DNA from 4 places in the Pantoea sp. B65 genome. Region 2 is predicted to be linked to each of the others. Evidence: predicted binding sites of a transcription regulator. Region 2 holds the regulator's gene; each other region holds the start of a gene.
The links. Region 2 encodes Fur, which represses iron uptake genes when iron is present. Its sites were predicted from a motif close to ATAATAATGAGAACNACTATCAA; they were not measured.

Region 1: gpmA (2,3-diphosphoglycerate-dependent phosphoglycerate mutase) is a predicted target of Fur. The motif match lies at 4,382-4,404, and genes of this name have one in related genera.
Region 3: efeU (iron uptake transporter permease EfeU) is a predicted target of Fur. The motif match lies at 3,005-3,027, and genes of this name have one in related genera.
Region 4: sodA (superoxide dismutase [Mn]) is a predicted target of Fur. The motif match lies at 2,850-2,872, and genes of this name have one in related genera.

What each region holds. Positions count from the first base shown of each region.
Region 1 covers NZ_JAHXPU010000027.1:16,115-22,271, forward strand. Annotated here, with positions in the region: gene JWF83_RS12410 (response regulator) at 1-342, opposite strand, end outside; gene JWF83_RS12415 (YbgS-like family protein) at 437-790, opposite strand; gene aroG (3-deoxy-7-phosphoheptulonate synthase AroG) at 1,086-2,138, shown strand; gene JWF83_RS12425 (GNAT family N-acetyltransferase) at 2,332-2,871, opposite strand; gene JWF83_RS12430 (VOC family protein) at 3,000-3,395, shown strand; gene gpmA (2,3-diphosphoglycerate-dependent phosphoglycerate mutase) at 3,605-4,357, opposite strand; gene galM (galactose-1-epimerase) at 4,515-5,549, opposite strand; gene galK (galactokinase) at 5,543-6,157, opposite strand, start outside.
Region 2 covers NZ_JAHXPU010000034.1:12,037-18,193, reverse strand. Annotated here, with positions in the region: gene seqA (replication initiation negative regulator SeqA) at 1-289, opposite strand, end outside; gene ybfF (esterase) at 554-1,318, shown strand; gene ybfE (LexA regulated protein) at 1,544-1,822, shown strand; gene fldA (flavodoxin FldA) at 1,989-2,519, shown strand; gene fur (ferric iron uptake transcriptional regulator) at 2,882-3,325, shown strand; gene JWF83_RS13670 (beta-N-acetylhexosaminidase) at 3,386-6,067, opposite strand; gene chiP (chitoporin ChiP) at 6,089-6,157, opposite strand, start outside.
Region 3 covers NZ_JAHXPU010000041.1:57,837-63,993, reverse strand. Annotated here, with positions in the region: gene putA (trifunctional transcriptional regulator/proline dehydrogenase/L-glutamate gamma-semialdehyde dehydrogenase) at 1-948, opposite strand, end outside; gene putP (sodium/proline symporter PutP) at 1,384-2,868, shown strand; gene efeU (iron uptake transporter permease EfeU) at 3,081-3,914, shown strand; gene efeO (iron uptake system protein EfeO) at 3,971-5,098, shown strand; gene efeB (iron uptake transporter deferrochelatase/peroxidase subunit) at 5,105-6,157, shown strand, end outside.
Region 4 covers NZ_JAHXPU010000015.1:120,129-126,285, forward strand. Annotated here, with positions in the region: gene JWF83_RS03445 (hypothetical protein) at 1-366, shown strand, start outside; gene JWF83_RS03450 (DeoR/GlpR family DNA-binding transcription regulator) at 363-1,139, opposite strand; gene JWF83_RS03455 (aspartate aminotransferase family protein) at 1,402-2,742, shown strand; gene sodA (superoxide dismutase [Mn]) at 2,956-3,573, shown strand; gene JWF83_RS03465 (sugar ABC transporter ATP-binding protein) at 3,880-5,385, shown strand; gene JWF83_RS03470 (ABC transporter permease) at 5,382-6,157, shown strand, end outside.

The sequences.
Region 1 (6,157 bases), on a different contig from region 2:
GGCAGCCAGTAGCTGTTCCATTGGCTGCCGTTTCGCAATATAGCCCACCGCGCCGGCGGCGGCGGCCATTAACCGGTACATCCGTTCTTCCTGCGCTGAGTAGATCAGTACCGCCTGCTGCCGATCATGGCTTTTCAGTCGTTTCAGTAGCTCCAGGCCATCGCTATCCGGCAAACCAATATCGAGAATAATTAAATCCACCTGATGATCGCGCAAATAGTCGCGGGCCTGCTGTTCACTACTGACGGCATAAAGCTGCAGGGGGATCGGGGCGCGACTCAGGGCGGCTTCCAGCGCCACCTGAACCAGAGGATGATCGTCGATTAACAGCAGAGTGGCCATGATGATTTCCGTCACTATTCAGGATGTTCAGCATAGCGAAGCGGGGAGGGGATGCAACAAAATCCAGGGAGAGCCGCAGCTCTCCGTTGGTGGATTACTGGGTAGTACCATCGGTTTTGGTATCGACGCCAGTACCGGTTCCGGTATGAACCTTTTTATTTACGTCCGGGCACTTCCCGCTTTTACACACGGAATTTTTATGCACTTCATCCGCGGTCATATTGCTATGATCGGTGGTAGTAGTGGAGGTACTACCGGTGTTGTTGATGGTTGAATTATCAACATTATTCGGCGGCAGATTCTGTTTTGCACCACCGGCGGCGGCACCCGCGTCAGCCGCCTGGTTCGCGGTACTGTTGTTGCTACTGGTGCTTTCCGTCGCAGCCATTGCCGCACTACTGCCGAGGGTCATGGCAGCGGTAAAAAGGATAATTGCAAACTTGTTCATCGTAATGCTCCTGTTCTTTATTGATTTATCGTCGAACCCAACCTGATACAGCGATTAAGTAATCAAAGTGATACAGGCGAAATAAAATCCCGACTAACAATTATAAGCCAACCGTTTGTGGCGTTAATGTCAATTTTTTAAGTGTTAACGTTTAAAAGTGTAGTAAAGAAGCTTTGAAACGCAAATCGGCGCGGCGGCATTGCGGGTGAAAGACGATTTACAGCACAGTGCGCAGCGGCTAAATTGGTCAGCGTGAGCCCGGTGCGCACCGGGCAAAGAATTTAATGGATACATTATGAATTACCAGAACGATGATTTAAGAATCAAAGAAATAAAAGAACTTTTGCCTCCGGTGGCGCTGCTTGAAAAATTCCCGGCCAGCGATAAAGCGGCTGATACTGTCTCCCGCGCCCGTCAGGCGATTCATAATATTCTTAAAAATAAGGATGACCGCCTGCTGGTGGTGATTGGACCTTGTTCCATTCATGATACTGAAGCGGCGAAAGAGTACGGTGCACGTCTGCTGAAACTGCGTGAAGAATTGAGTGACACGCTGGAAGTAGTGATGCGCGTCTATTTTGAGAAGCCGCGTACCACCGTCGGCTGGAAAGGGCTGATTAACGATCCCTATATGGATGGCAGCTTCCAGATCAATGATGGGCTGCGCATTGCGCGTAAGCTGCTGCTGGACATCAACGACAGCGGTCTGCCTGCGGCCGGTGAATTCCTCGATATGATTACGCCGCAATATATGGCGGATTTAATGAGCTGGGGAGCGATCGGCGCGCGGACTACCGAATCTCAGGTACACCGTGAACTGTCGTCCGGTTTATCCTGCCCGGTGGGCTTTAAGAACGGTACCGATGGCACGATTAAAGTGGCGATCGACGCTATCAGCGCCGCCAGTGCGCCGCACTGTTTCCTGTCGGTAACCAAATACGGCCATTCGGCGATTGTTGAAACCAGTGGTAACAGTGATTGCCATATTATTCTGCGTGGCGGTAAAGAGCCTAATTACAGCGCCCATCATGTTAGCGCGGTAAAAACCGGCCTGGAAAAAGCCGGTCTGGCGCCGCAGGTGATGATCGACTTCAGCCATGCCAACAGCAGCAAGCAGTTTCAGAAGCAGCTGGTGGTATCGGATGATGTGGCGCAACAGATTGCCGCGGGTGAACGGGCGATTGTTGGCGTGATGATTGAGAGTCATCTGGTGGAAGGTAATCAGAACCCGGAAAGCGGCGAACCGCTGGTGTACGGTAAGAGCGTAACCGATGCCTGTATTGGCTGGGAAGATACCGAAACCGTGCTACGTCAGCTGGCTGCAGCGGTGAAAGCGCGTCGCGGCTGATCCTCAGGCTCCGGCGGCGTGAATGCCGCTGCTTCATACTCCCCCCGGCGGCGCCCGGCGGAATAAATCCGACGCCGCCAGAAAGTTATCTGAAACAGCGTAGCTACCGTGCTGAAAGTCAGGCGGTAGCTGCAGAGTTGCCATCCTGTCGGCGTCGATTTACTTTCCTGATCTGCCGCGGGCGGGGTGGTTTTTAATCTCCGCCCTTATTGCGCCACTCTTCGGCGGTAAGGGTAAACATCAGGCTGGCCGCGGCATTGGCCACATCGTGTATTTTGCCGCTGTATCTGAGACCAGACTTTTTTAGTACGTTTTGCGAGTCATAATGGTTTTCCCGCACGACGGCAGAAATCTCGTTCAGCCCGAGCTGTCCGAAACCAAAGCGGATGGCGCGCCGCGCGAACTCCGTTGCCAGTCCTTTTCCCCAGGCTTCAGTGGCAAAGCGATAGCCGAGGTTGTTAATGGTGATGGTGTCGATATTGATGTGACTCAGCCCCCCAAAGCCAATTATTTTCTGCGGCTGATCCTGCGGGCAGATTGCCCAGTTGCCAAATCCTCTGTTCTGCCAGTGAGCCAGCCAGCGGTCGAGAACAAATTCAGCATAATGAATATCAGGATACGGACCCGAGGGATTAAATGTGTTGGTTGCCGGATCGCCGTAAATCCGGAACAGGTCGTCGACATCCGCTGGTTGCACCGGGCGAACAATAAGGCGTTCTGTTGTTAACTGCACAGAGAGTCCTTTGCTTATCTTATTATAAGGGTTTTATAACCTGTTTTTTTAAGGCAGGAAAGTGGAGCAGTGATACCGCTGCAGCTGCCAGGGTGACTGGCAATAACTGGCTATAACAGGAGAGCAGCGTGAGAACGCAGAAAAGATGCCTGGGATATGTGGCGATTGTGGTTGACGATTACGATCGTGCCATTGATTACTACACTAACAAACTGGGGTTTACACTGGTCGAGGATACGCCACAGCCGGGGAAACGTTGGGTAGTGGTTACCCCTGATGCGCAAAGTGACTGTAACCTGCTGCTGGCCAGGGCCGCCAGTGAAACGCAGCAGACATTTATCGGCAATCAGTGCGGTGGTCGCGTTTTTCTCTTCCTGCAAACTGATGATTTCTGGCGCGACTACCAGGCGATGAAAAGCAAGGGGGTCCATTTTTGCGAAGAACCACGCCAGGAAGAGTATGGCATGGTGGTAGTATTTGAGGATCTCTACGGTAACCGTTGGGATCTGTATCAGAACGCATGATCCGGCGGTAGGCGGGATTATTAGTGGCCTGTCGCAGCACCGCGCGTCGCCGGAAGCACAAGCCGCCGTCGCTGTCTGGCGGCAGGCGCAGTCCGATGGTCTGGCCGCGTTGCATCAATGCGCATCGGCGGCATGAGCGAATAAGCAAAAAAAAAGCCCGCTGACCGGGGGGATGCGGTGGTCAGCGGGCGATTTAGCTGGCGGTGTTATTACTTGGCTTTACCCTGGTTAGCGACGGCTGCGGCTTTCGCAGCAATCTCATCAGCATCGCCGAGGTAGTAGCGCTTCAGCGGTTTAAAGTTCTCGTCGAACTCATACACCAGTGGCACGCCGGTAGGGATGTTCAGCTCAAGAATTTCATCTTCGCTCAGGTTATCGAGGAATTTCACCAGCGCACGCAGGGAGTTACCGTGAGCGGCAATGATCACACGCTCGCCGCTCTTAATGCGCGGCAGAATGCTTTCGTTCCAGTAAGGGATAACGCGATCGATGGTCAGCGCCAGACTTTCCGTCAGTGGCAGCTCGGCGTCGGTCAGTTTTGCGTAACGTGGATCGTGTCCAGGAAAACGCTCATCTTCACGGGTCAGCTCTGGTGGGGTGATGGCAAAGCCACGACGCCATTGCTTAACCTGTTCGTCGCCGTATTTCTCGGCGGTTTCTGCTTTGTTCAGACCCTGCAGCGCACCGTAGTGACGCTCATTCAGCTTCCATGATTTTTCAGTTGGCAGCCAGGCCTGATCCAGTTCGTCAAGAACGTTCCACAGGGTGTGGATGGCACGTTTCAGCACGGAGGTATAAGCGAAGTCGAAAGCAAAGCCTTCTTTCTTCAGCAGCTCGCCTGCTGCTTTTGCTTCAGTACGACCTTTCTCGGACAGATCAACATCATACCATCCGGTGAAGCGGTTTTCGTTGTTCCACTGGCTTTCGCCGTGACGCACCAGAACCAGCTTAGTTACAGCCATAACTTAACTCCTTAATAATCTTACAGTTCTATGATAACGATTATCATTACATCGCCGAAAGTGCCTGCTTCGACAATTTGATATCCCTCTACCATAGCTGAAATCTGCGCACGGCGTAAGCCTGGGACGAACGCAGTGCGCGTTTTTCATGCTGTTTTCACACCGGGGTCAGGGTATAGCGGGTCACCGACTGATACGTTTCACCTGGCTGTAACCAGCAGCTCGGTTGCGGCCACTCAGGATGGTTGGGCGAGTCAGGCAGAAACTCACTCTCCAGCGCGATGCCCTGAAAGGCAGTATAGCTACCCTGTTCGCGTGCCGGCGTACCGTCGAGGTAATTCCCCGAATAGAACTGCAGCGCCGGCGCCGCGGTATGCACTGTCAGCTGCAGTTTGCCATCGGCTGACCACAATTGCGCGGCAGGCTGGCTACTGTCGCCGGCGCTATTCAGCAAAAACGCATGGTCGTAGCCTTTTACCACGCGCTGATCCTCATCCTGCAGGAACTCGGCGGCGACGGTTTTTGGCTGGCGAAAATCAAAACTGTTCCCGGTCACCGGTTTTAATTCTGCACAGGGGATACCCATGCTGTCGACGGGCAGATAGTGATCGGCCAGCAGTTGCAGGCGATGCTGACGGGCATCGCCATGCTGCGCATCGAGATTGAAATAGGCATGGTTGGTCAGATTCACCGGACAGGGCTGGTCGACCTGCGCCTGATACTCAATCGACAGGCAGTTATGCTCATCAAGACGATAGTGCACCCTGGCCTGCAGCGCGCCAGGGAAGCCCTGATCGCCGTCTGGCGAGGCAATACGGTAGTGCACTTCGCTTTCACTCTGGCTGACGATCTGCCAGCGGCGTTTATCAAAACCTTGTGGGCCGCCATGCAGCTGATGTTCACCCTGGTTGGCGACCAGCTGAATATTGCCCTGCTGCAGCCGGGCCGCGGCGATACGGTTAGCGTAACGTCCGACGGTGGCGCCGAGATAAGCCGCCTGATGAAGATAATCCGACGGCGTCGCGCAGCCCAGCAGCGCTTCACGCACGCTGCCATCTTTCATCGGCACGCGCGCGGAGAGCCAGGTGGCGCCCCAGTCCATAAAAGTGACCACCATGCCGTTCTGATTGCGCAGCACGGTAATTCGCCACGGCTGGCCGTCAGGCGCCAGTGACTGTGGTTGGTTTAGCATTGGCCAGCCCCCGCCGAAGCTTTACAGACGTAAAAGGTCTCTTTAATGCCGGATTTGGCCTGGTACTGTTCGGCTACCGCAGCTTTCACCTTATCGACCAGATCGAACGGCATCAGCGCGACAATACAACCGCCGAAGCCGCCGCCGGTCATGCGTACGCCGCCTTTGTCACCGATCACCGATTTGACGATCCCGACCAGCATATCAATCGGCGGCACCGTAATTTCAAAGTCATCACGCATTGAGGCATGAGATTCAGCCATCAGCACTCCCATACGCGCCAGATCGCCTTTGCTCAGCGCGTCGGCCGCTTCCAGGGTGCGGGCATTTTCGCTCAGCACGTGGCGTACGCGTTTCGCCACATCGGCATCCAGCAACTGCTCAGCGGCTTTAAACTCGGCGAGCCCGACATCACGCAGTGAGCTCTTCTCAAAGAAACGCGCTCCATCTTCACACTGTTGGCGGCGGGTATTATATTCACTGCCGACCAGGCTGCGGCGGAAGTTGGAGTTGATGATCACTACCGCGATCTCTTCCGGCATCGGCACCGGGCGTGTCCCGAGGGTACGGCAGTCCAGCAGCATGGCGTGATCTTTCTTGCCCAGCGC
Region 2 (6,157 bases):
TCGACAAAATCAACATAAAGCGGTTAACCGCCCGCTTCTGTTCCGCATATTCATCAGAAAGCAGCAGCTCACGCACCGCGCGTACCCGATCCTGCGGACGTGATTCGGTTTGCACCGCCACGGCTTCTTTCCCAGGCTGCGCTTGCGGTGCCACAGCCGCCACCGGCGCACTCTGCCCGGCGGTAAACTTCAACATACGCCGCAAAATATCAGATGCGCTTTCACCAATGTGCTGGGTATGGCTGGCGATATAGCGGTAGAGCTCTTCGTCGACTTCAATCGTTTTCATCTTTATCCGTACGGTTATTACGTGTTGCAGAACCGGGGTATGTTTATCCAGATACGTAAAAAAATCACCTGATAAAATTGTGACCCGGATCTAACATTAAGGATTATAAAGTTAAATCTTACGGCAGTGTAGCGCCAGCAACCTTTGCAGGCAAAAGTAAGAATATGCCGTAAAAAGTTCATTGATCGCGCGGTGCTTTCATCCGGCAAGAAAGCCGAAATCCATGATAACCTAAGCTTTCGTTTCCACTGTAAGAACTTTGCCATGAATTTGAATGCTCGCCTGCAAACTGAACAATCTTCCGCTAATGCCACGCCGGTTCTGCTTATCCACGGCCTGTTCGGCAGTCTTGATAATCTCGGCGGACTGGCGCGCGGCCTGAAATCCGATCGCCCGGTATTGCAGGTTGACGTGCGTAATCATGGTCTGTCGCCGCGCAGTAACCAGATGAACTACCCGGCGATGGCGCAGGATATGCTGGACACGCTGGATGCTGCCGGGATTGATAAAGTGGCGATTATTGGTCATTCGATGGGCGGAAAAATCGCCATGACCCTCAGCGCGCTGGCGCCAGAGCGTATCGAACAGCTGGTGTTAATCGATATTGCGCCGGTGGATTACCAGACACGCCGTCATGATACCATCTTTGCCGCGATTAACGCCGTCACCGCTGCTGGCGTCAGCCTGCGCGCCGAGGCAGCGGAGGTGATGCGCAGTTATCTGGCGGAAGAGGGCATTATCCAGTTCCTGCTGAAATCCTTTCAGGAGGGCGAATGGCGTTTTAACGTGCCGGTGCTGTGGGACAATTACACCACCATTTCCGGCTGGGAAACCGTTCCTGCATGGCCGCATCCGGCGCTGTTTATCCGGGGCGAGCTCTCCCCTTATCTCGACGATATCCATCGTCAGGCGGTAATCGATCAGTTCCCGCAGGCACGCGCTCATGTGATTGCCGGCGCCGGACACTGGGTACATGCTGAAAAACCTGATGCGGTTTTGCGCGCAATTCGCCGCTTTTTTGCGCTTTAAAAGCAAATAGTTGCCGCCACAGTGAAATGATTGTCGCGACGACTTTCACTGGGGTATGATGGCGCGCTAAAATTTTGCCGCCGTTGGCAACACCGACCATTGGCTTGCCGCGGGCAAGATAATCAGCCTGGCGGGACGGTGTTATTTTCGACGGCAAACCGGCCCGTTTAGTCAGAACCCGCGTGGCGATTTCAGACGCTGACGCTCATTCAGTATCATGATTCTATGGCAAAAGAAAACACCGACCGCACGACGATCGATCTGTTCGCAGACGAACGCCGCCCGGGACGACCAAAAACCAATCCGCTGACGCGTGATGAACAGCTGCGCATTAATAAACGCAATCAGCTAAAACGCGACAAAGTTCGTGGGCTACGTCGCGTCGAGCTGAAAATGAACAGCGACGCGGTTGATGCGCTCAACCAGATGGCTGAACAGCGTAATATCAGCCGCAGCGAGCTGATTGAAGAGATGATTCTGGCGCAACTCCACGTCACCGGCTGATCGTCCGGCGCAGAAAAGTGGCGATAAACCGAGGCGTTGAACGCACAAAGCGACAAATCCGGCGGCATTTCAAGTTCCGCGCCCCGGTACTGTCTGCTATCATTGCCAGTAACTGTGTATCTGTAGCATTCACCATATCAATAAGTTTCAAGAGGTTATTAAGCTCATGGCAATCGTAGGCATTTTCTTTGGCAGCGATACTGGCAATACGGAAAACATTGCAAAGATGATCCAAAAGCAACTGGGGAAAGACGTTGCTGAGGTTCATGATATTGCCAAGTCTGCCAAAGAAGATCTTGAGGCTTTTGATATTCTGCTGCTTGGTATCCCGACCTGGTACTATGGCGAAGCCCAGTGCGACTGGGATGACTTTTTCCCGACGCTGGAAGAGATCGACTTCAACGGTAAACTGGTTGCGCTGTTTGGTTGTGGCGATCAGGAAGACTATGCCGAATACTTCTGCGATGCGATGGGCACCATTCGCGATATCATTGAGCCGAATGGCGCAGTGATTGTCGGCCACTGGCCGGTTGCAGGTTATCACTTCGAAGCTTCCAAAGGGCTGGCGGATGATGACCACTTCCTCGGCCTGGCGATTGATGAAGATCGTCAACCCGAACTGACCAGCGAACGGGTTGAAAAGTGGGTGAAGCAAATTTTTGATGAACTTCAGCTGAAAGAAATCATCGAAGCTTAGTATGACTGACGCAATGTGGGTGCTGGCTCACATTGAGTCAGCGGTTTTTCCTATAGAAATAATAGATACATGTTTGTAACTTTTACCGGCAAATCTGTACAATACCCCCATCGGTCACACTGCTATTGCCGTTTTCGAAGCATAGTGAAGGGGTTAGCACAGTATCTATCACAGGACAGACTCCGAGGCATGGACTTCTCACGGACGTAACTCATTACATCCTTCAGTTGTTGCACGCTCTCCATGCCGTTTTCATTTCGAAGCACGAGTTCTATAATGAGACGCAATAAGTTTTCGCGTTGACCGATGTTCAGGGCTTTTCAGCCACATTGTGACTAGCAAAGTAACAGGACAATATCCGCATGACTGACAACAACACCGCATTAAAGAAGGCCGGCCTGAAAGTCACGCTTCCCCGACTGAAAATTCTGGAAGTGCTTCAGGAACCTGAGGGCCATCACGTCAGTGCGGAAGACTTGTACAAGCGCCTGATTGATATGGGCGAAGAGATTGGTCTGGCGACAGTTTACCGCGTCCTGAACCAATTTGATGATGCGGGGATCGTTACCCGTCATAATTTCGAAGGCGGCAAGTCTGTTTTCGAACTTACGCAGCAACATCACCACGATCACCTGATTTGCCTCGACTGTGGCAAAGTGATTGAATTCAGTGATGAATCGATTGAAACCCGTCAGCGTGAAATCGCAACACGCCACGGTATTAAACTGACTAACCACAGTCTGTACCTGTATGGTCACTGTGCGCTGGGCGATTGCCGCGAAGACGAAACGCTCCACGACAAATAAATTATGCTATGCAGTAACTAATGACAAAACCGGTGAAACTTCACCGGTTTTTTTATGCCGCTAATCCATCGCCTGTGGCGCCTGCAGCTTCTCCACCCGGCTGTAACGCCCGCCATCGGCACTGGCGCTGCGCAACCACACTTCACTGCCGACGCGCGGCGGCAACTGCGGATCATAACGCTGCCATTGTTTACCGCCGTCGGTTGAAAACTCGATCCTGATGCCCGGCAGCGCGCTGTTTGCCTCCAGCACCCGATGATAAATGCGCCCTCCCGGCAGCGGCAGACGCCAGGCAATACCCTGCTTATCCAGTTTAGCCAGCTCACGCTGCCCGAGCAGATTAGCAAAACGTTGCCAGTCCTGACGCAACGCCGCGGTATCGACCCAGTGAGTTTTACCCTGCTGGTATTCGCGTCCGGGCTGATAGTCCAGTTCCCAGCCGGCACGATGCCAGCCACGCTCGGCAACCGACAGCAACCGCGGGAAAATCATCGCCTCCATCTGCCGATCGCTGCGTACCGTTTCGCTCCACAGCTGTGCGGAAATCCCCTGCGCCCCCGGCCACGGCTTAGCGGATTTGGCGCTAAAGCGGTTACCGTCACGATCGACCGAGGTTTCAGCATTTTGCGCCAGGTTATCCGGCGCGAAACTGAACATCTTACGCTCATCATTAAAGCGCGTTCCCCAGTAATAACCGGGCTCCAGCGGGTTCACTTCGTACGGGAAATCCATATACAGATAGTCAGGACTGGAAACCACCACCTCATAGCCCTTCTTCGCCCAGTCATTAACGCTGTCGAAACCGCCCCAGTACAGGGTATCCCAGAAATTCACCGTCACCTGCGGAGTGGCAAACGCACTGGCGTGAGCGACCGTTTTCAGCCCATCCTGCCATGCCTGCATATGATGAATCCCCTGCGCCTGCGCTAAACGGCTGACCTCAATAGCGAACCAGCCGGGCAAATCGGCAATGCTGGCCACCCGGCCCTGTTGCACCATACGCTGACAGACCGGCGAGCGCGCCCAGGGGTGATCCTCCTGCTGCCGATTGATTATCCCCTTCCCCGCTTCCGGGTGGCGACGGTCGGTATAACCTGGCCCCAGACGAATGTTCTGCGCCTCATCGCCGCCAAAGTGCCAGCGGGTTAATGGCTGCCCGGCCGCCTGATGCATGGCGCGGAATTCACCGATCACCTTAGCCACAAAACGTTTTGATGAATCCAGGCAGGGGTTCAGGTAGCTGGTGCGATCATAAAACTGCACCGAAGTGGTATTCGAGCTGTCGTCCGCATCCAGCAGCCGATACTCCGCCGCCTCAGCGGCTTTGCCCTGGCGCATTAAGCGCTGGTAGCGTGCTTCCATGGCGATCACCGCAGCGCGCGCATGGGCTGGCATATCCACTTCGGGGATCACCTCAATCAGCCGCGCGGCGGCATATTGCAGAATATCGATATAATCGGCCCGGCTGAAATAGCCGCTGCCGCTATTGTCGCTGTCGGGGCCGGAACCGAGCTGCGGCAGCAGACAGCGCTGTTCAGACGGATCGTGACAACGACGCCCTGCCACCGCGGTCAGTTCCGGCAACCCGGCGATTTCGATACGCCAGCCTTCATCATCCGTCAGGTGAAAATGCAGTTTATTCATTTTCCATGCCGCCATCTGATCCAGCAGACGTTTAACCGCGGCCTTACTGTGGAAATTGCGCGCCACATCCAGCGCCACGCCGCGATAAGCGAAACGCGGCGCGTCGCTGGCCTCAAGGGCGGCGATCTTTTTATCGCCATCAGCCGGCAGCAGTGAAAGGATCGACATCAGACCATAGAACACCCCTGCCGGATCATAGCCCGTCACCCGCGCCCCGGAGCGCGCGATAACTAAGCGGTAAGCGCCCGAGCGCGCCAGTGCGCCGCGAAAACCCGCGCGATCGATAGCGGTAGCGACCGGATAACCGTCGGCGCGCGGCTCAACCCCGGCGCGGGCAAAATGCTGGCGGATAACCGCCGCTTTATCCGCCGACAGGGATAACAGATCGAGCGCGACCCCGGCCTGCAAATCAACATCTTCCGCGCCTACCGTCAGTTGCAGCGGCGTCGGCGTAATCTGCCCACGTAAGCTGGCCGCCGCGAGTGTTTTAATATCGCGATTTTTTTCAAAACGAGTTTGCGCATTCATCAGCACATTTTTATCTTCCGCGGTGCGCTGCCACTGCGCGCCGAAGGGCGCGACAAAACGCGTCAGATCCTCACTGTCGGTACTGGCGATCACCCTGATGGCGGCATCCCCCGCGCTAACGTACCAGCGCGGCATGACATCGCTGACCGCCAGTTGCCAGTACTCATTGATAATCGGGATGCTGACCGTCTCCCCGGCGGCAAAGCCGGTAAATTTCTCCGTCGGCTGCAGTTTATGCAGATCGCCGATAATATGGCTAATACGGAACTGGTCACTCTCAACTTTTAGTATCGGGCGAATGCTACTGAGATAAATAGCCCAGTTCTGGCTGCTCAGCGCCGGGCCGGGATTGGTCAGGCGGATAAGCGCGCGGTTGCAGGCAGCCCAGTCAGCGCCCAGAGCGGCGCAGTCAACGCCATGCTGCGCCGCATGGTTATCCGTCACCTGGTAGCTAACGCCGAACTGGCTGATTTGATCGGCCAGCTGTTGCTCACTGGCCATACAGCCGCCGCCCGCCAGCCCGCTTAAGGCGGCCAGCACTATCCCTGTTCTGTGTCGTTTCACGTGCATACTCCTGTTATTACGTGCGGGTTAAAAAATCGTGAAGGGAGCCATCACGATAAACTTCACATCTTTCTCATCCTGAAAGATATTGCCGTA
Region 3 (6,157 bases), on a different contig from region 2:
AATGCCGCGACCATTGGAGGCTTTACCAATGGCGTTAATCGCCTGTTGATACGAGAGCAGGTAGGCTTTAGCATCGTCGTCGGTCAGCGCCGCTTCGCCCAGCATATCGTAGGAGTAGCGGAAGCCTTTCTCTTCCAGCTTGCGCGCATTGGCCAGCGCTTCGGCAATGGTTTCGCCGGTAACAAACTGTTCGCCCATCAGCCGCATTGCCATATCAACGCCTTTACGGATCAGCGGCTCACCGCTTTTACCAATAATGCGATTGAGCGAGTGCGATAGGCTGGCCTCATTATGCGTGGAGACCAGACGACCGGTAAACAGCAGCCCCCAGGTGGCAGCATTGACGAACAGGGAAGGGCTGCGGCCGAGGTGTGATTGCCAGTTGCCGTTGCTGATTTTGTCGCGAATTAACGCATCGCGGGTAGGTTTATCCGGGATACGCAGCAGCGCTTCCGCCAGGCACATCAGCGCGACCCCTTCCTGCGAGGAGAGTGAGAACTCCTGCAGCAGGCTTTGCACCATGCCGGCGCGTCCGGTTGCCCCTTTTTGGTGCCGCAGCTTCTCCGCCAGCGTACTGGCCAGTTGATGGGTTTTCTGCGCCAGCGGGGCGGGCAGACGCGCCTGCTCCAGCATCATGGCGACGGCTTCCGTCTCCGGACGACGCCAGGCGGAGGTAATTGCCGCGCGGGTGACCGACTGTGGCAAAATATGTTCCGCAAAGTCGAGGAAAGGCTGATGGTACTCTTCAGCCGGTTGCTCATCATTTTCATTCAACGCGCTGTTAAGCGCGATTTCCGGCACGGCATCACCTGTCTCAAGATGGGATAAGTAGTTGAAAATAGCCTGTTTAATTAGCCAGTGCGGCGTGCGATCAATTTTCTGCGCGGCCAGTTTAATCCGATCGCGTGTGGCTTCATCTAGCTTGACACCCATGGTGGTTGTTGCCATGCCTGAAATACTCCTCAAAATGAAAAATGATGATAATCAGCAGCAATATCACTTATGTTGCAACTTTGTGCAACCTTGTTAATTGTGACCTGCTTAACAAGCCGGACACGGCGTTAAATGTTAACGCTCTGAAAGCGGCATGGTTATTGCTGCAAGATCCTCGCCAGTTCTGTAATGCCTGTAAATCCTCAATATTATTCGGGTTGTTATCAGGTGCAACTGTGAAAACTGTGATCGGGTGCAACCTGCGGACTTTTTTCATCGCGTTACAGGTGAACTGGCGGTAATGAATGTGTTAAATCCATTGTGCGCATAACGGCTTTCCGGCAGGATACCGCGCCTCGGGGTTGAAGGTGGTGTTACCGCTACGTTCCGGCGGTGGCAGAGAGCAAAAATCACCCGCTACAATAAATCGATAAAAAATGGAGAACCTGGATGACGATAAGTACACCAATGATGGTGACCTTTAGTGTTTATATTCTTGGCATGGTGTTGATCGGTTTTCTCGCTTACCGCTCAACAAAAAACTTTGATGACTATATCTTAGGCGGTCGCAGCCTTGGCAGTGTGGTGACCGCGCTGTCGGCGGGGGCCTCGGATATGAGTGGCTGGCTACTGATGGGATTGCCCGGAGCGATATTCCTCTCGGGAATTTCAGAAAGCTGGATTGCTATCGGGCTGACGATTGGCGCCTGGCTTAACTGGAAAATTGTTGCCGGACGCTTGCGGGTGCAAACCGAGCACCACGATAACGCACTGACGCTGCCGGACTTCTTTTCCAGCCGTTTTGAAGATAACAGCAAGTTACTGCGGGTGATTTCCGCCATGGTCATCCTGGTGTTCTTCACCATCTACTGCGCTTCCGGGATTGTCGCCGGTGCGCGTCTGTTTGAAAGCACCTTTGGCATGAGCTACGAAACCGCGCTCTGGGCCGGTGCCGCCGCCACCATTGCTTATACCTTTGTTGGCGGTTTTCTGGCGGTGAGCTGGACCGATACCGTGCAGGCCAGTCTGATGATTTTTGCCCTGATCCTGACGCCGGTGATGGTGATCTTCGCGGTTGGCGGCGTCAGCGATTCGCTGCAGGTGATTGAGGCGAAAAGCCTGGAGAACCTCGATATGCTGAAAGGGCTGAATTTCGTTGCGGTGATCTCCCTGCTGGGCTGGGGGCTGGGCTACTTTGGTCAGCCCCATATTCTGGCGCGGTTTATGGCGGCAGACTCCCATCGTTCAATCCGTACCGCACGTCGTATCGGTATGGCGTGGATGATCCTCTGCCTCGGCGGCGCGGTGGCGGTGGGCTTCTTTGGTATCGCTTACTTCCAGAATAACCCCGCTCAGGCGACGGGCGTCAGCGAAAACGGCGAGCGGGTGTTTATTGAACTGGCGCGAATTCTGTTTAATCCATGGATTGCCGGTATTCTGCTGTCGGCGATTCTGGCGGCGGTGATGTCGACGCTCAGCTGCCAGTTGCTGGTGTGCTCCAGCGCACTTACCGAAGATCTGTATAAAAGTTTTCTGCGCAAAAATGCCAGCCAGCGTGAGCTGGTGTGGGTTGGCCGTATGATGGTACTGCTGGTGGCGGTGATTGCCATTGCGCTGGCCGCCAATCCGGATAACCGCGTGCTGGGCCTGGTGAGCTATGCCTGGGCGGGCTTCGGCGCCGCCTTTGGTCCGGTGGTACTGTTCTCGGTGTGCTGGTCGCGGACCACCCGTAACGGTGCGCTGGCGGGGATGATTATTGGTGCGGTAACCGTGCTGGTGTGGAAGCAGTATGCCTGGCTGGATCTGTATGAAATTATCCCGGGCTTTATCTTCGCCAGTATAGCGATTGTGCTGGTCAGCCTGCTGGGTCAGGCGCCATCTCAGGCGGCGCAATTGCGTTTTGCGGCGGCAGAGGCGGAATTCAACGCCGACTAGTTTGTTACCGTTCGGTTACACGGCGGGTTTTATCCCGTCGCTAATGGCCCCGTATGGCGCGGGGCCATTTTTTTGCCGGAAGCCCTCGCAAATGCACAAAATACCCGGGCCGCCTCTTGTATTTTTACTGGCGATAATGATAATCGATATCGTTTTGATTTACGCTTCTTTACTTCCCGTTGACCTAAGTTTCACATTTGAGGTGTTCAGGCATGTTTGTTCCATTTCTTATTATGTTACGTGAAGGATTAGAGGCGGCGCTGATTGTTAGTCTGATTGCCAGCTACCTGAAACGTACCCAACGCGCGAAATGGTTTGGTGCCATGTGGATCGGGGTAGTTATCGCCGTGGCGCTCTGCCTGGCGGTGGGCGTATTTATCAATGAAACCACCGGTGAATTCCCGCAGAAACAGCAGGAACTGTTTGAAGGCATCGTGGCGGTGATTGCGGTCGCGATCCTCACCTATATGGTGTTCTGGATGCGCAGGGTGTCACGTAATGTGAAAGCCCAGCTGGAAGACGCCGTCGACCATGCCTTGCAGAAAGGTAATAACAATGGCTGGGCGCTGGTGCTGATGGTGTTTCTCGCCGTGGCGCGCGAAGGGCTGGAGTCGGTATTTTTCCTGCTGGCGGCTTTTCAGCAGGATCTGGGCATCGGGCCGCCAGCGGGGGCGATGCTTGGGCTGGCCGTGGCGGTGATTCTCGGCATGTTGCTCTACTGGGGCGGCGTGCGGCTTAATCTGGCGAAGTTTTTCAAATGGAGCAGCCTGTTTATTCTGTTTGTCGCCGCGGGTCTGGCGGCGGGCGCCATCCGCGCCTTTCATGAAGCTGGCCTGTGGAATCACTTCCAGGATATCGCCTTTGACCTGAGTAATTCACTCTCAACCCATACCCTGTTCGGCACGCTGCTGGAAGGTATTTTGGGTTATCAGGAAACGCCAACCGTCAGTGAAGTGGCGGTGTACTTTGTCTATCTGATTCCGGCGTTGCTGCTGTTCTTTATGCCGGCACGACCAACGGCTTCCGCAGTGAGAAGCTCGCGCTAAGCTGGGTAACAGCGCGTCCTGTGGCGCGCATTTAAACCAACTAAAAGGGAAAGTGTATGACTATTCGTTTTCGTCGCAAGGCGCTGTATGTCGCGCTGTTGGCGATTTCTGCCGCGTCTGGCGCCGTGCAGGCCGCTGATGTTCAACAGGTAAAAATTAGCGTTAACGACAAACAGTGTGAGCCGATGTCCCTGACGGTAAACGCCGGTAAAACCCAGTTTATTATCAAAAACGACAGCCAGAAAGGGCTGGAGTGGGAGATCCTGAAAGGGGTGATGGTGGTCGAGGAGCGCGAAAATATCGCCCCTGGTTTTACCCAGAAGATGACGGCTAATCTGGAAGCCGGTGAGTATGATATGACCTGCGGCCTGTTGAGTAATCCAAAAGGCAAGCTGATTGTGAAGGACAGCGGCGCGAAAGTGAATGACGGCAAGCCAGATGTGCTGCAGCTGGTCGGCCCGATTGCCGAATATAAAGTGTATGTCACGAAAGAGGTTGATCAGCTGGTGCTCGGAACCAAAGCCTTTACCGATGCGGTGAAAGCCGGAGATATAGCCAAAGCCAAAGCACTGTTTGCGCCAACCCGTCAGCATTATGAGCGTATTGAGCCGATTGCTGAGCTGTTCTCCGACCTGGATGGCAGCATTGATGCGCGTGAAGACGACTTCGAGAAGAAAGCGGAAGATCCTAACTTCACCGGTTTCCACCGCCTGGAGAAAGCGCTATTTGGCGATAACACCACCAAAGGTATGGATGAATTTGCTGACCGTCTGTATAAAGACACCCTGGATCTGCAAACCCGCATCAATGAGCTGGCATTCCCGCCGGGCAAAGTCGTGGGCGGTGCCGCCGGTCTGATTGAAGAAGTGGCCTCCAGCAAGATCTCCGGTGAAGAAGATCGTTACAGCCGTACCGATCTGTGGGACTTCCGCGCGAATGTCGATGGCGCGCAGAAAATTGTGAACCTGCTGCGTCCGTTGCTGGTGAAAGCCAACCCGGAGCTGCTGGCGAAAGTAGATGCCAACTTCAGGAAAGTGGACAGTATCCTTGATAAGTATCGTACCAAAGATGGTTATCAGTCCTACGATAAACTCACTACTGCCGATCGTAATGCGCTAAAAGGGCCGATCACTTCGCTGGCTGAAGATCTCTCTTTGTTGCGTGGTACTTTAGGCCTGGATTAAGCATAAATGGCAAAAGAGTATGATGCGACAATGCCGTCGCGTCGGCGATTATTGAAAGGCATGGGCATCCTTAGCGGTGCCCTCGCTGTCGGTGGCGGCTGTCCGATGGCCGCCGCCGCGGCGGAAGATAAATCCTTCTCCCCTGGCGCATTATCACCTGGTGCACGGATGGAGCAGCAGCCTTTTTACGGCCCTCACCAGGCGGGGATTGTTACCCCGCAACAGGCCGCGATGATGCTGGTGGCTTTTGATGTGCTGGCGGCGGATAAGAACGATCTGCAGCGGCTGTTTAGCTTGCTGACCCGTCGTATTGCGTTTTTAACCACCGGCGGTAAAGCGCCGCTGGTGACTAATCCGCAACTGCCGCCGATGGACTCCGGCATTCTTGGTGAAAATATCTATCCCGATAATCTTACTATCACCGTGTCTCTTGGATCTTCGTTGTTCGATGAGCGTTTTGGTTTGCAGCATTTGAAACCGCTGAAACTGCAAAGCATGACGCGTTTTCCGAATGACGCGCTGGATGCCAGCTTGTGTCACGGCGACCTGTTGCTGCAGATCTGCGCCAATACCAACGATACGGTGATCCATGCGCTGCGCGATATTATCAAGCATTCGCCGGATCTGCTGAGTGTGCGCTGGCGGCGGGAAGGTTTTATTTCCGACCATGCGGCGCGTAGTCGTGGTAAAGAGACACCGATTAACCTGCTGGGCTTTAAAGACGGTACCGCTAATCCGGATACCAGCAATGGCGCACTGATGGATAATATCCTGTGGGTGGGCGCCGGGCAGGGCGAACCGGCCTGGACGCTGGGCGGCAGTTATCAGGCGGTAAGGATTATTCAGTTTCGCGTCGAGTTCTGGGACCGTACTCCGCTGCGCGAGCAGCAGACCATCTTTGGTCGGGAAAAGCACAGCGGTGCGCCGCTGGGGATGCAGAATGAGCATGATGTGCCGGATTATAGTAAAGATCCGGATGGCAGTATGATCCCGCTGGATGCGCATATTCGTCTGGCTAACCCGCGTACGCAGGAAACCAGCAGCAGCCTGATGTTGCGC
Region 4 (6,157 bases), on a different contig from region 2:
TTAGAGCATTTTCGCCCGAAAAGTGCTTATCCGCAGCTGGCGTTTTGCTGGGAAAATCTGTTCCCCTGCTGTGATGTCTGCCAGAGTGCAAAAGGGGAAAAATACACTGAATTACTGCTGAAGCCGGATGAACACGACTACTGCTTTGAGCATTACTTTATCTGTAACTTTTCTGACGGCGCATTACACCCGGCGCCGGAAATCGCCGCGCAGGATGGTCTGCGGGCGGAAAAAACCCTCGAGCTGTATGGCTTAAACTCACCATCCAGAAAGGTCGCAAGGCGTCGCGAGCTGCAAAAATTTCTTGCCGTGCGCGATGAAATGGATATCGATGAGTTTCCTTATCGCTATTTTTTAATGGTTTAAGCCAGCACTATTTCCGGCAGTTTGTTTTGCAACGCCGTAAATGCCGGCTGTCTGGTTGCCGCGCTGTCAGTCACCAGCAGGCTAATTTCGCTGCTGGTGGCATACACCATCCGGCTGGTGATCCCCAGCTTGCTGTGATCGGCCAGCAGAATCAGTTGCGTTGCCTGTTGGGTCATGGCGCGGGCAATCGCCGCTTCGTGGGGATAAAAGCTGCTGGCGCCGCTTTTGCTGTCGATACCCACCGGGGATAACAGCGCGACATCGGCGCGATAGCGATAAATTTCCCCAACGGTTAGTTCACCGCGCGTCTGCTGGGCGCCAGCCATCATGCTGCCGCCGAGCAGGATCACCTCATTATTCAGTGTCTCATGTTCTTCGGCCGCGCTCAGCTTCAGTGCGGCGTGCAGACTATTGGTAATAATGGTTAAACCTGACATCGAACGCAGCTCATCCGCCAGCATGGTGGTGGTACTGCCCGCGTCAAGAAACAGCGTCTGGCCCGGCAGGAGTCGCTGTGCCGCGGCGCGCGCAATGGCGCGCTTCTCCTTTGCCTGTACCGCGCTGCGTACCGTCAGCGGCGGTTCCGGGGTGGTATCCAACGCCACCAGACCACCATGTACGCGGCGTGCCAGTCCCAGCGCCTCCAGCTCGATAATATCGCGCCGTGCCGTTTCGCGTGAAATCCCCAGCTCTTTAATAATCCGCTCGGTGCTGACCTGGCTGAGGGTGCTGAGTAGCGCACGGATGCGGTGTAAACGTGTTTCCTGCAACATGATTTTATTCCTTGTGGTGCATATCATCGGCACGGGCTGCCCCAACGCAACGGGGATCTGAACCACCGTCAGGGCCATTACTGGTCCCCACGCGTCAGGGTGGTTAGCTTACCCGACAATCTTATCACCTTCATGTGTATTTTATTGTATTTGTGTATTTGGTTGCATTTTTATAAAAATAGGCCATGATGAGCTCAGGTTGTGCTGAAATTTTCCTCCTCTTCGCCGTCAGGCCAAACTTAATTTCGCAACGGGAGTTACCATGGCAACACGTTCGACCATCATGGACACCAACAGTTTTCGTGCGGAGCACGCCGACGGCTTAGATGCCGATGTGCGCAAACTCACCGATAAACGCAGCAAAGTTCTCGGTGAATCCTACCGTCTGTTCTATCGCAAACCGGTACATCTGGTGCGCGGTAAAGGGCAATATCTGTGGGATGCGGCAGGTGATAAGTACCTTGATGTCTATAACAACGTGGCCAGTATTGGTCATTGCCACCCGGCGGTGATTGAGGCGGTACACCAGCAGATGGGGATGCTAAATACCCATACCCGCTACTTACACGAAAATATTCTTAACTATTCTGAAGATCTGCTGGCGACCCTGCCGGCAGAAATCGACCGCGCCATGTATATGTGTACCGGCTCGGAAGCGAATGATCTGGCGATCCGCGTGGCACGTTCCTTTAGCGGCGGCACCGGGATTATCGTCAGCCAGGAAGCCTACCATGGTACCAGCGATCTGACTTCCGGCGCCTCACCGGCGCTGGGTAGCGGTCAGTCGCTGGCGGCCACCACCCGTTTAGTACTGCCGCCGGACCGCTATCGGGTTGACGCGCCGGATCTTGGCGCCTGGTTTGCCGCTGAGATTCAGAAACAGATCGATGATATGGCGGCGCACGGTATCAAGTTTGCTGGTTTCCTTGCTGACTCCATTTTCTCTTCCGACGGTGTGTTGCCAGGACCTAAAGGCTACCTGAAGCAGGCTATCGATGTGGTGCATAAGAATGGCGGTATTTTTATCGCCGATGAAGTACAGCCTGGCTTTGCGCGTACCGGTGACGCCTTCTGGGGCTTTGCACGCCATGATGTGGTGCCGGATGTGGTCACCACCGGTAAGCCAATGGGTAATGGTATTCCGGTATCGGCTCTGCTGGCGAAAAGCAATGTCTTAGCCGCTTTCAGCGATGAAATCCCTTATTTCAATACTTTCGGCGGTAACCCGGTCGCAATGGCGGCGGCTCAGGCGGTGCTGAAAGTGATTAAAGAGGAAGGTTTACAAGAGCATAGCCGGATTGTGGGCGGCAAGTTGCTGGCGGCGCTGACCGGGCTGATGGATAAATATGAGTGCGTCGGCGATGTGCGTGGCGCGGGACTGTTTATCGGCTTTGAGCTGGTGAAAGATCGCGCCAGTAAAACCCCGGATAAGCAGCTGGCACTGGATGTGATCGAGAAGCTGCGTGATAACCACGTCCTGACGTCGGTCGCCGGCCCGTATGGCAATGTGCTGAAATTGCGTCCGCCACTGGCGTTCCAGGAGAGCGATATTGACTGGCTGGTGGGTGCGCTGGATAAATCGCTGGCATCACTGGTAGGTTAATCCGGCAGGGGTCAGCAATGGCCCCTTCGCGTTTCTGGTTCCGCGCTTTTTGTCCCGATAACTTGCCAAATTGCCGGCTAAAACATACCCATATTAATCCTGGGGCATTGATAAGCATTTTCAAGATCATTTATTTAACTATAATGATCCGACTGCTTACGCGGTGCTAACCAAAACTCAGAGCGCCGCCCAACATTAATGGAGATGATGAACATGAGCTATTCACTGCCATCCCTGCCTTACGCATACGACGCACTGGAACCGCATTTCGACAAGCAGACGATGGAAATCCATCACACTAAACACCACCAGACCTATGTCAACAACGCGAACGCCGCGCTGGAAGGGACTGAGTTCGCCGATCTGCCAGTGGATGAACTGATCACCAAACTGGATCAGGTTCCGGCAGACAAGAAAACTGTACTGCGTAACAACGCAGGCGGTCACGCAAACCACAGCCTGTTCTGGAAAGGCCTGAAAACCGGCACTTCTCTGCAGGGCGAGCTGAAAGCGGCAATTGAGAAAGATTTTGGTAGCGTTGACGCTTTCAAAGCCGAATTCGAAAAAGCAGCAACAACCCGTTTTGGTTCTGGCTGGGCGTGGCTGGTTAAGAAAGGCGACAAACTGGCGGTCGTCTCTACTGCTAACCAGGATAGCCCACTGATGGGTGAAGCCATCTCTGGCGTTTCTGGCTTCCCGATTGTTGGTCTGGATGTGTGGGAACACGCGTACTACCTGAAATATCAGAACAAACGTCCTGACTACATCAAAGCGTTCTGGGAAGTCGTAAACTGGGACGAAGCTGCAGCACGTTTCGCGTCTGCTAAATAAGTTTTTTCTCTGCACGTTATAATGCGTGACAGCCAACCGACGGAGCCTGCTTCGTCGGTTTTTTATTTATGCGATGCTGATTAACCGCAAAGTAACCTCAGCATAACCTCTGGCAATCTCCCCACACATACCCATGATCCTGCTGCTTAACCAGTGGATAACCGCACTAATTTGCTGTTGTGTCTGGATGTCTGGATGGCTAATAACATTTTGTGTTAGCTTATGCGCTTTCGTTCGTTGCCGGAGGTAACCATTCCGATAAGAATGCGACGAACCCACAGCTAAAATCCGGGAGCAGAGATGCCCATGACTGCGTTAAATCGCCTCGAAATGCATAACATTTCCATCGCTTTTGGCGGTTTTGCAGCGCTGACTCAGGTGGATTTCACCCTTGAAGGCGGATCCATCCATGCATTAACCGGCGCTAATGGCGCGGGGAAATCAACACTGATGGCGGTGCTGTCGGGCGCACACCAGCATTATCAGGGAAAAATTTTGCTGGATGGCCAACCGGTAATCATCAACTCGCCGCGCGACGCTAAACAACTGGGTATTCATCTGGTGCAGCAGGAGGTTGATGTGGCGCTGGTGCCGACGCTCAGTGTGGCGGAGAACATCATGCTGGATCGACTGGCCGAAGGCGGTCAGGTTTATCGCTGGGGGCAAATCCGCCGTCAGGCGCGCGAACTGCTGGCGCAGCTGGATGTGCAGATCGATGTCCGTCGCCGTATCGAACAGTGCACGCTGGCAGAGAAACAGCAAATTCTGCTGGCGCGCGCCTTATCCCACCACTGCCGCTTTTTGATCCTCGATGAGCCGACTGCGCCACTCGATCAGCATGAAAGCGAACGTCTGTTTACCGTGGTGCGCCGTCTGCAGCGTAGCGGCATTGGTGTGGTGTTTATTTCCCACCGCATCCACGAACTGAAAGCGATTTGCGATCGGCTGACGGTGTTACGCGATGGTCGCTTAATCGAAAGTGCGCCGATGCAAAACCTTAGCGGCGAGCAGATCGTGGAAAAAATGCTCGGTCATCAGCTGGATGATATCTATCCGCCGCGCCGTGCCGCGGTGCAGGCTGAGACGGTGCTGAGCATTAGCGGGCTGCACGACGATGCTCTGTTGCGCGATATCTCGCTGTCGCTGCGTAAAGGCGAAATTCTGGGTATTGCTGGCCTCGCCGGCGCCGGCAAGACGGAACTGTGTAAAGCGCTGTTTGGCGCCAGCCGCAGCCAGCTGCGGGCTGGTGAGCTGCATGGTAAGGCGTGGAAACCCTCTTCACCCCATGATTCGGTCGAAAGAGGCCTGGCGCTGGTGCCGGAAGAGCGACGCAAAGAGGGCATTTTTATTGATGAGCCGGTTAGCATGAACCTTAGCGTCAGTGCTGATAACAGCTTCTCGCGCTTGAGCGTGTTTGGCCGGCGTCAGGCATGGCGCTGGGCAGAGCAGGTGATCCAGCAGCTTGGGATTCGTACTACCGGGCCGCAGCAGATCCTGCGCCGGCTGTCGGGGGGCAACCAGCAAAAAGTGGCGATTGGTAAATGGCTGCGTAATAACGCCGATGTGCTGATTTTTGATGAGCCCACCAAAGGCGTTGATGTTAAAGCAAAAACTGACCTGTTCGTATTAATCGATCGGCTGGCGCGCGAAGGCAAAGGGGTGATATATGCTTCCGGAGAATTCGCCGAGCTGGTTGGTTTATGCGATCGCATTTGCGTGCTGTGGGATGGCCGTATTGTAGCGGAAATGGATGCTCGTACCGCTGACGAAGAAACGCTTTTACTTTATTCCACCGGAGGAACCCCTGCGTGAGCAGCAAAGAAATTTCCCTGAAGGGGGCGCCATCGGCGCGTCACCAGTTATTTGAATTTCTCTACAAATGGGGAATGTTGCTGACGGTAGTCGCGCTGATCGCCGGCTTTGGCCTGGCATCGGATAGCTTCCTCGACCCGAATAACATCATCAACATTCTGCGTTCGATTGCCATTGTAACGGTAATTGCGATTGGCGTGTCGATCTCGCTGACGATTGGTGGTTTCGATCTGTCGGTAGGTTCGACGGCATCGCTGGCCAACTCGCTGGTGATCTCACTGTTCGTCTGGTACGGCTTCGGCTCGACAGAGGCGATAGTGGTGACTCTGCTGCTCTGTACGCTGGTTGGCCTGTTTAACGCCTTTATGATCGTGGTGCTGAAAATTCCCGATATGCTGGCGACCCTGGCCAGCCTGTTTGTGGTACAGGGCGTGGCGATGACCTACAGCTTTGGCGGCTCGATTACGGAAAATATGGTATTGCCGGGCGGCGATATGGCGGAAGGGACGATTCCGGCAGGATTTTCCCTGCTCGGTCAGGTGCCGACGATCGTCATTATTATGCTGGTGGTGACGGTGGTAGCGCAGCTCGGTCTGTCGCTGACCAAGCATGGTCGCCGGATGTATGCGATTGGCGGCAACCCGGAAGCGGCACGCCTCTCCGGTATTCGTACCACCCGCTACCGCGTTGCCGCCTATGTGATCGCCTCACTGCTGGCTGGCCTCGGCGGGATCCTGCTGGCTTCACGTATCGGTTCCTCACAGGTTAACGC